Myxosarcina sp. GI1: one gene and its partner. The protein of the gene in region 1 interacts with the protein of each later gene in a pairwise test. Links are inferred from orthologs where the notes say so. Each region holds a gene or a part of one and is shown in the gene's direction. Other genes may lie near its edges.

Region 1 (6,308 bases):
GATGAATCAATGGAGCGAGGACTTTCAGGGCAAACGATTGCTATTGCCGTTAATCTATGAAGAAAAAATTTTTGGTTTGTTAGTTGCCGAGCGTAAAGATCGCGACTGGCAGGAAACAGAGTTAGGACAAGTTGAAGAAATTGCCAGAACTATGGCGATTGCTAGATGGCTCGATTTACAACAGCAGTCTACTCAAAAGCAACTAGCGACACAACAAAAATTACGGCGACTCGATCGCGATCGCTTAGACGATTTGTTACATCAGTTACGCAACCCCCTAACGGCAATTAGAACCTTTAGCAAGCTCTTGCTCAAGCATTCTCTACCCGAAAAAGACAGCTCTATCGTCCAAAACATTCTCAAACAAGGCGATCGCTTCGCCGAATTGCTCGAACAATTTGAAGGAGAAATAGAGCGACATGAACCACGAGAAACTCTGACTCTTAGCGCGACTTCTATCCCATTATTAGAAGAAGATACTGTAGGCAGTAACTTTCTCTTACCCGAATCTACTACCAAATCGGCAACAGTAGAGTTAAACCAAATTTTAGAACCTTTATTAATGGCGGTAGAAGCGATCGCCGAAGAAAGAAATATTACTCTAACTAATAATATTTCACCAGAATTACCTCTAGTTTATGGCGATTTTAAAGGATTGAGAGAGGTTCTAAATAATCTAATCGATAATGCTTTAAAATATACATCTGCTGGCGGTAATGTAGAGATTGCCAGCTGTAAGCGATCGCATTTAGAGCGAGAATGGCTGGGACTTGCTATCAAAGATAGTGGTTGCGGTATTAGTCCCCAAGATCGCGAACGTATTTTCGAGCGTCACTATCGCGGTATTCAAGCAGAGGGAAATATTCCTGGTAGCGGTCTGGGATTAGCGATCGCTAAAGAGCTAATCGAGCAAATGCATGGTGAAATCGAACTAATTAGCCCTAATGATTTATCAGCAGATAGCAATTTTTTGGGAACGACTTTTATTATTTGGCTGGAAATAGCTGATTCAGCAATGAACAATGAACAATGAGCAGTCATCAACGTTCATTATTCACTGTTTACTGTTGACTGCTAACTTCTTATTATTTGTTGATACAGAGGTTTTAGACCAAATTAATTGTCAATTTTTAGCGATCGATTGTCCATTGATAATTGTGGCTCGATATCAGTAGTTACTCTCAAAAGCAAGATCTAAATTTACATGAGAAAACTCTACTTTTTAGTGCCTGGAACCAAAGGTAAATTCGGTGGTGGTGGGCTGTGGGCAGAATTAAATACTTATAATCTGGCAGCGCAAATTTGTGAGGCAGAAATTGTTACCTATCGGCAACAAGAAGCAGAACATTTATTTATTGCAGAAGTTTTAAAACGTAGCGATTTAAAAACGAGTATTTTTGTTATTGGTTGGGGATTTGACGTACCCAAACTAGTAGCTAAATTAAATAATTATCATCTTATCTATCACGCTCATAGTTCGGGCTATGGTTTCAGACTGCCGCCGAACATACCCATAATTACTGTCAGTCGCAACACGATGGGTTATTGGGGACAGCAAGCAGCAAATAATTTAATTTTTTATTTACCCAATCAAATTGGCGATGAGTTTCGCAACTTAAATCAAATGCGAGATATTGATGTTTTGGTGCAAACTCGTAAATCTTCAGCCTATTTACTTCAGCAATTAGTACCTGCCCTGCAAACGCGCTGTCGTGTCAAACTTCTAGAAGGTTATGTCGAAGATCTAGCAGGTTTGTTCAATCGCAGTCAAATTTATCTTTACGACTCTGCTGAATATTGGGTAGTAAGCGGCGTTAGTGAAGGGTTTGGCTTGCCTCCCCTGGAAGCTCTAGCTTGTGGCTGCCAGGTATTTTCCAGCGTCAATCATGGCTTGGCAGACTATCTCGATCCTGGCTTTAACTGTCACAAAATTGCTGGATATGCTTTAGAGTACGATTTGCAGCGAATTATGTCCGTATTAAAATCTAGCGAAAAATCTAGCTTACCCGAGTCTTTTTTTGCTGAATATCGTCGAGAACACTTGAGTAAACGACTGAAGACTATTCTCAAAGAAATCAATAGTTTTTTTGACTTTCAAACTGATAATTACGCTTCAATTTCCAGTTTGACTTCTTGGCGCATCAAACAGTTATGGTTTCAGCAATTGCTGATAAAACTGCGTAAGTTAAAGAAAAGTTAAGAAAATAGGCTTTTTCTTCTACTTTATCTGTCTCATTCATCAAATGTAAAAGTCTACTATTGTATGTTCTTTCTACCCTGCAAGGTTCTGCATTAGCAGGGGGTTTTGTGTTAAAATTTAAGAATAAAATGCAATTTTATTAGGTTTTATCGGCTAAAAAAGGAAGAAAAACGCAATTTATTAGCCTTTAATCCAAATTATGGCATATATTTGGAGTTTTTTATTATATGACCACTTCCCAGGAACGGATTATTCCTACCGATCTGAGTAACGAAATGTCGCGCTCCTATCTGGAGTACGCCATGAGCGTAATTGTGGGACGAGCCTTACCAGATGCTAGGGATGGTCTAAAACCGGTCCATCGTCGTATTCTCTATGCTATGTACGAATTGGGGCTTACTTCAGATCGTCCGTTTCGTAAATGCGCTCGTGTAGTAGGGGAAGTTTTAGGTAAATATCACCCTCATGGCGATACTGCTGTTTACGATGCTCTAGTCAGAATGGCACAAAGCTTTTCGATGCGGAATCCTTTGGTTGACGGACATGGAAACTTTGGCTCTATTGATAACGATCCTCCAGCAGCAATGCGTTATACGGAGTGTCGTCTGCAATCGTTGGCTACGGATGCTTTATTACGAGATATCGAGGCAGAAACCGTAGATTTTGCCGACAACTTCGACGGTTCGCAACAAGAACCCGTAGTGCTTCCTGCCAGAGTTCCCCAGTTACTACTTAACGGTTCTTCTGGTATTGCCGTAGGTATGGCAACCAATATTCCCCCCCACAATTTGGGCGAATTGATCGAAGGCACGATCGCGTTAATTCAAAATCCCGAAATTAGCGATCGCGAGTTGATGCAATATATTAAAGGTCCCGATTTTCCTACAGGTGGTCAGATTATCGGTCGCGCTGGTATTAGAGATGCTTATATTACGGGTAGAGGGTCGATTACCATGCGAGGGGTGGCGGCAATTGAAACTATCGCCCCTAGAGGCAGACAGGAAAAAGAAGCGATTATTATTACTCAGTTGCCCTATCAAACTAATAAAGCTTCTCTCATTGAAAAAATTGCCGATCTCGTTAACGATAAAAAAATTGAAGGCATTTCCGATATTCGGGATGAGAGCGATCGCAACGGGATGAGAATCGTTATCGAACTCAAGCGCGATGCTTATCCCCGTGTCGTACTCAATAATCTCTATAAACAAACTCCCCTACAGGCTAACTTTGGGGCGAATATGTTGGCGTTAGTCAGCAGCGAACCCCTACTGCTGACAATCAAGCAATTCTTACAGGTATTTATTGACTTTCGTATCGAAGCTATTACTCGGCGTACTCAGTACCAACTGCGAAAAGCCGAAGAAAGAGATCATTTATTACAGGGCTTATTAATTGCTTTACAAAATATCGAGCCAATTATTCAGTTAATTCGCAGTGCTGCCGATACGGCTACAGCTAGAGAAGAGTTAATTGCCAGATTTAGTTTTTCTCAAACTCAAGCCGATGCTATCTTGCAGATGCAGCTAAGAAGACTGACAGCTTTAGAAGCAGAAAAAATTCAGGCAGAACATGAAGAATTGCTGCGTCAGATCGCCGACTTTCAAGATATTTTGGCAAGACGAGAACGCATTGAGGCAATCATTCAGGCAGAAGTTACCGAGATTAAAAATACTCATGCTACGCCACGACGTACCGAAATTATTCAGGGTGAAGGAGATCTATTAGATACAGATCTAATCGCCAACGAACAGGCGGTAATTTTACTAACCGAACAAGGTTATATCAAACGTATGCCCGTAGGCACTTTTGACATCCAGAATCGTGCTACCAGAGGTAAAGCCGCAGCCAAAATTAAAGACGATGATGTAGTCAAACACTTCATGACCTGTTGCGATCACGATACAGTGTTGTTTTTTAGCGATCGCGGCGTAGTTTATTCGGTAAATGCCTATCAAATTCCCGCTACCTCTCGTACCGCTAGAGGAATTCCCTTAGTGCAGATGTTGCCAATTTCCCAAGAGGAAAGAATCACCTCCGTCGTAGCCGTAAGCGAATTTACTCAAGAGCAGTATTTAGTGATGCTAACTGCTAAAGGCTACATCAAAAAAACCGCCCTGTCGGCATTTAGCAATATTCGTTCTAATGGCTTGATTGCTATTTGTCTGGAAGAAGGTGACGAATTGCGATGGGTACGTTTGGCAACTGAAGAAGACAGCATCATTATCGGTACTCGTCAGGGTATGGCAATTCATTTTCAGGCTAACAATCGGCAACTGCGACCTTTGGGCAGAGCAACTAAAGGCGTTAAGTCAATGAAGCTTAAAGGGCAAGACGAACTAATCAGCATGGATATCATTCCTGCCCAAATTGTGGCAACTATCGACACCAACGGCGATGACGATGATGAAGAAAGCGAAGAATTAACTACAGAAGATGTCAATCGCGGTCCCTGGGTATTGGCTATTACTACCAATGGTTATGGCAAACGAGTGCCAATTACTAAATTCCGCCTGCAAAATCGGGCGGGAATGGGAGTAAGAGCAATTAAGTTCAAAACTCCTGGAGACTGTCTGGCAGCCGTCGATATAGTCAATCCCGAAGACGAATTTTTAATTATCACCAATCGCGGGATTATGATTCGTCAAGCAGTAGATGCTATTTCGCAACAGTCGCGCAACGCTACGGGGGTAAGAGTACAAAAACTAGATGGTGATGATGCGATCGCTGCCGTCGCTTTAGTTCCGCCAGTAGAAGAGGAGGCACTAGCCGAAGTGGAATAAATTTGAAAAAGGGCAGATGAAGGCTGTCCGTGTCTAAAAAACTTTTTTCCCCGTCGATTTTTTTTGTTTATTGCTTAAGCGGCGGGGAAATTTCGATCGGCTTTTTTTTGAAATAAATTTTTTAAATTGCGATCGCATTTCAAACTGGTACAGTCATAAAAAGTGTTGAAATAATCAAAGTTTGGAAATAAAGCTGCTTAATATTCAAGAATCTTTATGACGACACGGATGACCGAACCAAGCAGAATCATCTTTACCATCATATTTGTCTTTCAGTAACTCAGAGACTTGTTCCATATTACCCTCAGCAGCAATCCAGCCATTTTCAATATCGGGAAAGTCTTGCTTGCAGTTTTCACATTTTTTATCGGAGTAAAAGCGAATCGGACACCAAAATGACTCTACGTTTCTCAACATCTCCGTACCTAGCGACCATACACCAGTCATCCAGTCGCAGTACAAACACCAAATTAGATCGTAGCCAATCAAACCTTCAAATTTCTGGCGCGAAACATTGACCCAGTCTTTTGCTTGATATTTGGGCAAGCCAATTAATGACGTTAGTGGCGGATAGACAATTGCTTCGGCAAAGCGTACAAACCAAAACACGGGAATTGCTAAAGCTGTAATCCAGATTGCCAGATGATTGCGCCAACCACCAAAAATACCGCTCATAGTAAGAGCGATTTTGCCGCGATTGGAATTTTTGCGATTGGCTAGTTCGTGTCCAATTATCCAGATCCATAAAACGCTCAGTTCGGCTACTAAAGCTACCAATACACCCAGCCAACCCTCTACAAAAGAACCGATCGCCAGAGGCAACAGCATAAAATATGCTAAAACTAAATCGATTCCAGGTGCCTGACAACAGAACTCAGAAAGATTTTTGCCAAACTTTCCCAGACGGGGCAAAGATTGTAAAACAACAACACCTGTAACTAAAGCAACGACTAAATATAGATAAAGCTCGATTATGAGTTCCATTTTGCTATCTCAGATAAAAAATCTCCAACAGTACTTTTAACAACTGCTTGTCATTTAAGATATCGAACATTAGACAGATTAGACAAAATAGTGTGAAAGCTTAATAAATACTTTTCTATTTCAAGAGAGCGAGCGATTACGATCGATACTGCAAATTTAGAGTCGAACGATGCAAATTTTTATTAGTACGGGTGAGGTTTCGGGAGATTTACAGGGAGCGATGTTAGTTGAGGCATTGTATCGTCTAGCATCCCTTAGCGAAATCGAACTAGAAATAGTTGCCCTGGGTGGCGATCGCATGAAAACAGCAGGTGCGTCTTTAATTGCTAATACTGCTCGTATTG
Region 2 (6,137 bases), on another replicon or contig:
TGTGCTAAATAACGGCAGTCTCCTTTTAACTCGACCAAATCGGCAATTAAGCCAATTGCCACCAAATCTAATAACTGTTCTAAAGGTTGCTGGGGAATTTCAGGTAAGCTTTGATACAGTGCTTCTACAAGTTTGTATGCCACCGCCACTCCAGAAAGATGATATAGGGAATGGTCTTTAGCCAAATAACGAGGATTAATAATTGCCGTTACTGGGGGGCGCGATTCTGGTAGTGTGTGATGATCGGTAACGATAATATCTATATCTAATTCTTTGGCATAGTTTATTTCTGCTATATTAGTGCTTCCCGTATCGCAAGTGACGATTAATCTTGTACCAGAGGCAGCTAATCTTTCGATACCAGAATTATTTAAACCATGAGATTCTGTCAGTCGATTGGGAATATAGTATTCAAGCTGCATCTCTTGGGGAAAAAACTGTCCCAAACCATCCCATAAAACGCTAGTAGAAGTAATACCGTCGGCATCAAAATCCCCCCAAATTGATACTTTTTCCTCTGTTTGACGTGCTTGCTGTATACGGGCGATCGCTCTTGTCATTTCTTCCCCAAACTCGAAGGGAGAGGCAGGTGAATACAAATTTGGATCTAGAAAACCCCATAGATTTTTTAAGTCCTTAATTCCTCTTTGCCATAATAGCTGCGCTGCGTACTTACCGTCTGAGTTATTAGCGTATGGCTTGACTGCATCGATAAACCACTGAGGTATTTCTACAGACTTAACTATTTGCCATGAGGTTTGGTGATTCATTTACAATAACTTAAAGCTTCTGGCGAATCGTAACTCAATTTTACAGCTTTCAATTGTACAGAACTCATTTTTAATTTGCTATAAATAGCAATTCTCAACGAAAAGAGAGAAATTTTATTTTCTGTCTTGGCGCGCGTTCCTAATTCTGCCTGCTTTAAGGAAACCTCTAACTCTTGTAACGGAACTTTTGCTGAGTGCGAGGTCGCACCGCTATTCTCTTTACCGAACATGTGGTTTCTTCGATTGAGAAAACAATAATGTAGTAACACGTCGAGTAATTACAATTTTAGTTAACAGCAAATTTATATAAATTGAGATTTTTCTAACATCTCATAATATTAAATATGAGTTTTTCATTGTTTACTAATTATTTCGTCAGCTTATGTAAAGATAACATGAAGCTAATATGTTTTTTTCAAAAAGTTTTTGTTATTGTGTTGTTTTTATGTTTTTAGCTCTTAACAATCCTCAATTCCAGTGTTAGTATGTGATTGAGCTAGATAAACTGTCTAAACTCAACAACAAATATTTATAGTTGTAGTCGTATTTACACTTAAATATTTATTTTTGATTTCAATAAAAGTAATCTAGTATCAAAATTTCATTAATTTTCTACTCTCTTACACACTGTTCGCGATTTTGACTGTCTCATGAAAATGCTCGGATTATTGTTTTTTATTCCCCAACTTCTTTATTTAGTAGGTGCTTTTCCTCGTATAGTAGTATTCAATCAGTTGTTGCACTTACTAATAAGCTATTTAGTATTTTAATATACAATTAGGCTTTGTATTTGTAAAAAATACTACACCTAAATTATTGATAAAAACCTGGCTATAATCTTGATTGCAATAGCCAGGTTTTTTGTTTTGATGATAAACTTCAATCGAGACTAAGCAAGAGATAGAGCGCGAGATGCACCACCCAATGTGAAACCTAAATAATTGAAGTAGGAAACACCAAAGATAGAATCTAACAGATTAAGGGGGGTATATCCCAAAATAAACATCTTTTCAGAATAGTCTAAGGCGGTCTATAAAGCTTTTATGTTAAAATTTTTGAGTATTTTATTATAATGTGACAAAAATCGAGCTTAGAGCCTTTTTTGGAGACACTACATGACTAGCAGTTACGGTGCAGATCAAATTCAAGTTTTAGAGGGTTTAGAAGCAGTACGCAAGCGTCCGGGGATGTATATTGGTTCTACAGGACCAAAGGGACTGCATCATTTAGTATATGAGGTGGTAGATAACTCAATTGACGAAGCACTAGCTGGTTATTGCACTCATATAGAAATTGAAATTCACCAAGATGGTTCGGTTTCCGTTACTGATGATGGTAGGGGAATACCTACAGGTATTCATACCAAAACTGGTAAGTCAGCTTTAGAAACAGTAATGACAGTATTGCACGCTGGAGGCAAATTTGGCGGTGGCGGTTATAAAGTTTCTGGAGGGTTACACGGAGTTGGTGTATCGGTAGTTAATGCCCTTTCTGAATGGGTAGAGGTAACAGTCTGGCGAGAGAAAAAAATCCACATTCAACGTTACGCAAGAGGTATCGCCCAAGGAGAGCTAGAAGTAAAGCCCAACAAGCAAAATCCCCAACAGTCGGGGACTTCGGTAAGGTTTTTACCAGACAGTACGGTTTTTACTGAAACTACTGCCTTTGAATATGAAATTATAGCAAAGCGAGTAAAAGAGTTAGCTTATCTTAATGCAGGCATTAAAATTTCCTTTACCGACTATCGAGAGGAAGAAATTCGCCAAGATGTATTTTGTTATGAAGGTGGAATTAAAGAATATGTCACCTACATGACAAGGGAAAAACAACCCCTACACGAAGACATTATTTATGTTGCAGGAGAAAAAAACGGCGTAAACGTTGAAGTTGCTTTGCAATGGTGTGTAGATGCCTTTAGCGATAACTTATTAGGTTTTGCTAACAATATTCGGACTATTGATGGTGGTACTCACTTAGAAGGGTTAAAAACCGTTCTCACCAGAACCATGAATAGTTATGCTCGCAAGCGCAACAAAATTAAAGACAGCGAGTCTAACTTAGGCGGTGAAAATATTCGAGAAGGTTTAACGGGAGTAATTTCGGTTAAGGTTCCAGAACCAGAGTTTGAAGGACAGACTAAAACTAAATTAGGCAACACAGAGGTTAGAGGAATTGTTGACTCTTTAGTAGGTGAAGTTTTAAACGACTATTTAGACTTCAATGTAAGTGTTGGCGATGCCATTATTGAAAAAGCAGTACAGGCTTTTAAAGCTGCCGAAGCAGCCAGACGCGCTAGAGAATTAGTCCGCCGCAAGTCGGTTTTAGAATCTTCTCCTCTCCCTGGTAAGTTAGCCGACTGTAGTTCGCGCGATCCTCAAGAATCAGAAATTTTTCTCGTTGAAGGCGATAGTGCTGGCGGCTCTGCAAAACAAGGTAGATCGCGGCAGTTTCAGGCAATTTTGCCCTTGAGAGGTAAGATTATTAATATCGAAAAGACCGATGATGCCAAGATTTATAAGAATAACGAAATTCAGTCGATGATTACTGCTTTGGGACTGGGTATTAAAGGTGAAGAATTCGATCCTTCTCAATTACGCTATCATCGCATAGTAATTATGACTGATGCTGACGTAGACGGGGCGCACATTAGAACACTGCTGTTAACTTTCTTTTATCGCTATCAACGGGAATTAGTAGACCAAGGCTATGTCTATATTGCCTGTCCGCCACTATACAAACTAGAACGAGGGCGCAGTCATTACTATTGCTACAGCGATCGCGATTTACAACAGCGCATTAGCGAATTACCTTCAAATGCCAACTACACCATTCAAAGATTTAAGGGTTTGGGTGAAATGATGCCCCAGCAGCTATGGGATACCACGATGAACCCCGAAACGCGAATGATGAAGCAGGTAGAAATTGAAGATGCTGCCGAAGCTGATAAAATGTTTACCGTGTTGATGGGCGATCGCGTCGCACCCAGACGGGAATTTATCGAAACCCACGCACCTAAGTTAGATCTTGACGATTTAGATATTTAATGTGTGTCGGTTTAAGCATATCGTGAAATATTAAACTAAAACGTGAAATATTTAAGCATATGCTGAAACTTATTTACTCATAAGCTTAAAATGTTTTTACGCAATTTTTCCCACCGCAGAAGTGAGGTATCTAACTGGCGATCGTGAGGTCGCGACTAGCAACGCAGCCTGCGCCAGCAGGCTGCGTTACTAATAAAGCGATCGGACACAATACTGAATAAATGGATGAAGCAACATTGAAAGCGTTTAAGTTATCAACATTGTTCAATCAAATTGTGATTGTACAGGTACTAAATACGAATTAATTTGGCTTTAGAATATTTAGTTGTTAATTGTTCCCACTGCACATAAACTACATCGAGAAACGGTAGAACTAATCTAGCCGATAAACTAAGTTCTTTAACTCTAGTAAAAGATTCGACAAAAACCGTTTTAGTGCCAGCTAACTTTGCCAAAATGATGAAAGGAACAGACACACCAGCACCAGTAGTTAAAACTAACTGAGGACGTTCTTGCCAAATAACTTGCCAGGCTAGGATAAAATTGCGTATTAAATTAGGTACATTGCGATTGGTAGGACTATAAGCCCAATAGACTTTTTTATCTTTTAAAATTAGTTCGGTAGAATCCGTGCGGAAAGTTACCCAGCAACAATCGTGTTTTCTCCAGAAATAAGATAATTTTTGTATTGCTTGAAAGTGACCGCCTGTAGAACTAATAAGTAAAATTTTCATGTTTGTCTCTTTGTTTGATTCCCGATTGCTTTTAGTGTCTCTCGCTGCTGTGTGCGATCGTGTTCGTTAAAATGTTTGACTTATGAAAATTATGTATAACTTTTGCTACAAAAATAGCAAACCTTACGTTAGTAGAAGACGCAAGGGAATGCTTGTCAAGACAGAGTTAAATTTAATTATTTTAGATTCTAGGAAGGCTTAAACTTAATGTTTTTTGCATTTTGCCTTGAGTTTTGTTGAGATGACAGTGGACTGTATCATCCAATTTTTCTTTGAGGGAGTTAATTTCTGCAAATTGTTCTTTTAGTTGATTGCTTTTGGAGTGATTGAGAGTAAGTTTTTTGATCTTTTGAGGTAAACTAGCCCAGTCTAAAGGTTTGACTAAATAGTCAGTAATTCCTACATCAAAACTACGATAGAGAGAATCGCGATCGCTTAGAGCGGTCATCATAAAAATTGGCGGACAATAGATACCAAAAATACTTTTAAGTTTGAGCGCGCAAGCAAAACCATCCATACCAGGCATTACAGCATCGAGTAAAATTAAATCGGGTTTTTGTTGCTGACAAATACTCAAACAGGCTTCTGCACTATCGGCTTCTAAAACAGAATAACCTTGAAGATCCAAAATTCCAGCAGCAGTCATACGGATGCTAGCATCATCATCAACAATAAGAATTAGTTGGTTTAAAGCGTTAGTGTTGTTATTGGACATGGTTTGAATTTCTCCAGGTAAAAATTATATTTTGCAGAACTAAACTAAATTTCAGGTTCGATTGTTTTTAGTATTACTTATTGACTTATAAGATCGCGTCGGTTTTGTTGTCTGAGTTGTGTATAACTTTGAGCATTAAACGTACTTAACTGCAAAGCGATCGCGCAAGATATGAAGTTGATGAACGATTCCAGTTAATTTTAGAGCTAAATTCTCGCAGCCTCGATAGAAAGATAGAGGTAAAAGTTTAAGCAAGTAGGCAGCAAATAAGGTTTGTAAAGTGCGATTGGGTTCGCCTAAAACAATTTGCCAGTGCGTAGCTAAAGCACGATGGGTTAACTTGACTGCCATGTCGCCATTTTTGAGTCGTACTGCCCGCCGAGCGAGATAGCGAAGTTGATAGGCTCTAGCAGGATTTTCCCAGGCAGCGAGTAGTTGGGGAGAGCGATCGCGATGCTTGGTAATCATTTGCTCCCAAGAATCGAACTGTTTGAACAGATTGGCAGAAAGTCCCTCACCGTTGACGCGATAGAGAGTTAGAGCTTCGGGAAGACCTTCAATTTTCCAAGAAGTTTCTGCTGCAATTCTCAACCAGCATTCAATATCTTCTGACTGACGAAAGTTTTCATCGAAGTAAAAGTTTTCTACTTCTCCATGTAGATTATCTTGAAAACAAATTTCCTCAAACACTTCCCGACGAATTACTGGTGCAGAACCATTGCCAACGGGATTGCGACAGAGAAGGTGAGAAGGAGTAATATTTTGTAATTTGGGCATTTGGTAAATACCTAACGACTGTCCCTGACTGTCGATAAATTCAGAACGGCTAAAACTTACTCCCACTTGAGGCAAAGATTCTAAATGTTTTACGTGT

Evidence for each region. Proteins that work in one complex are often made in the same cells at the same time.
Region 2: the proteins of gyrA (region 1) and gyrB interact in binary tests that used the Escherichia coli proteins (3 or more experiments, as listed by UniProt). The link is inferred for Myxosarcina sp. GI1 from one-to-one orthologs.

What each region holds. Positions count from the first base shown.
Region 1 is NZ_JRFE01000014.1:674,474-680,781, forward strand. Bases 2,125-5,203 are described here. They hold gyrA (DNA gyrase subunit A), read left to right. Parts: upstream 2,125-2,427; coding sequence 2,428-4,980; downstream 4,981-5,203. Other genes in these bases: KV40_RS09945 (glycosyltransferase), read left to right, coding at 2,125-2,200; KV40_RS09955 (hypothetical protein), read right to left, coding at 5,185-5,203. Outside these bases: KV40_RS09940 (GAF domain-containing sensor histidine kinase), read left to right, coding at 1-1,033; more of KV40_RS09945, read left to right, coding at 1,205-2,124; more of KV40_RS09955, read right to left, coding at 5,204-5,964; lpxB (lipid-A-disaccharide synthase), read left to right, coding at 6,134-6,308. UniProt on the Escherichia coli protein: A type II topoisomerase that negatively supercoils closed circular double-stranded (ds) DNA in an ATP-dependent manner to maintain chromosomes in an underwound state.
Region 2 is NZ_JRFE01000011.1:41,394-47,530, forward strand. What follows is about bases 1,442-4,349. They hold gyrB (DNA topoisomerase (ATP-hydrolyzing) subunit B), read left to right. Parts: upstream 1,442-1,885; coding sequence 1,886-3,814; downstream 3,815-4,349. Other genes in these bases: pssD (PssD/Cps14F family polysaccharide biosynthesis glycosyltransferase), read right to left, coding at 4,105-4,349. Also shown: single-stranded-DNA-specific exonuclease RecJ, read right to left, coding at 1-770; KV40_RS05895 (hypothetical protein), read right to left, coding at 767-1,000; more of pssD, read right to left, coding at 4,350-4,548; KV40_RS05910 (PleD family two-component system response regulator), read right to left, coding at 4,730-5,263; KV40_RS05915 (glycosyltransferase), read right to left, coding at 5,399-6,137. UniProt on the Escherichia coli protein: DNA gyrase negatively supercoils closed circular double-stranded DNA in an ATP-dependent manner to maintain chromosomes in an underwound state.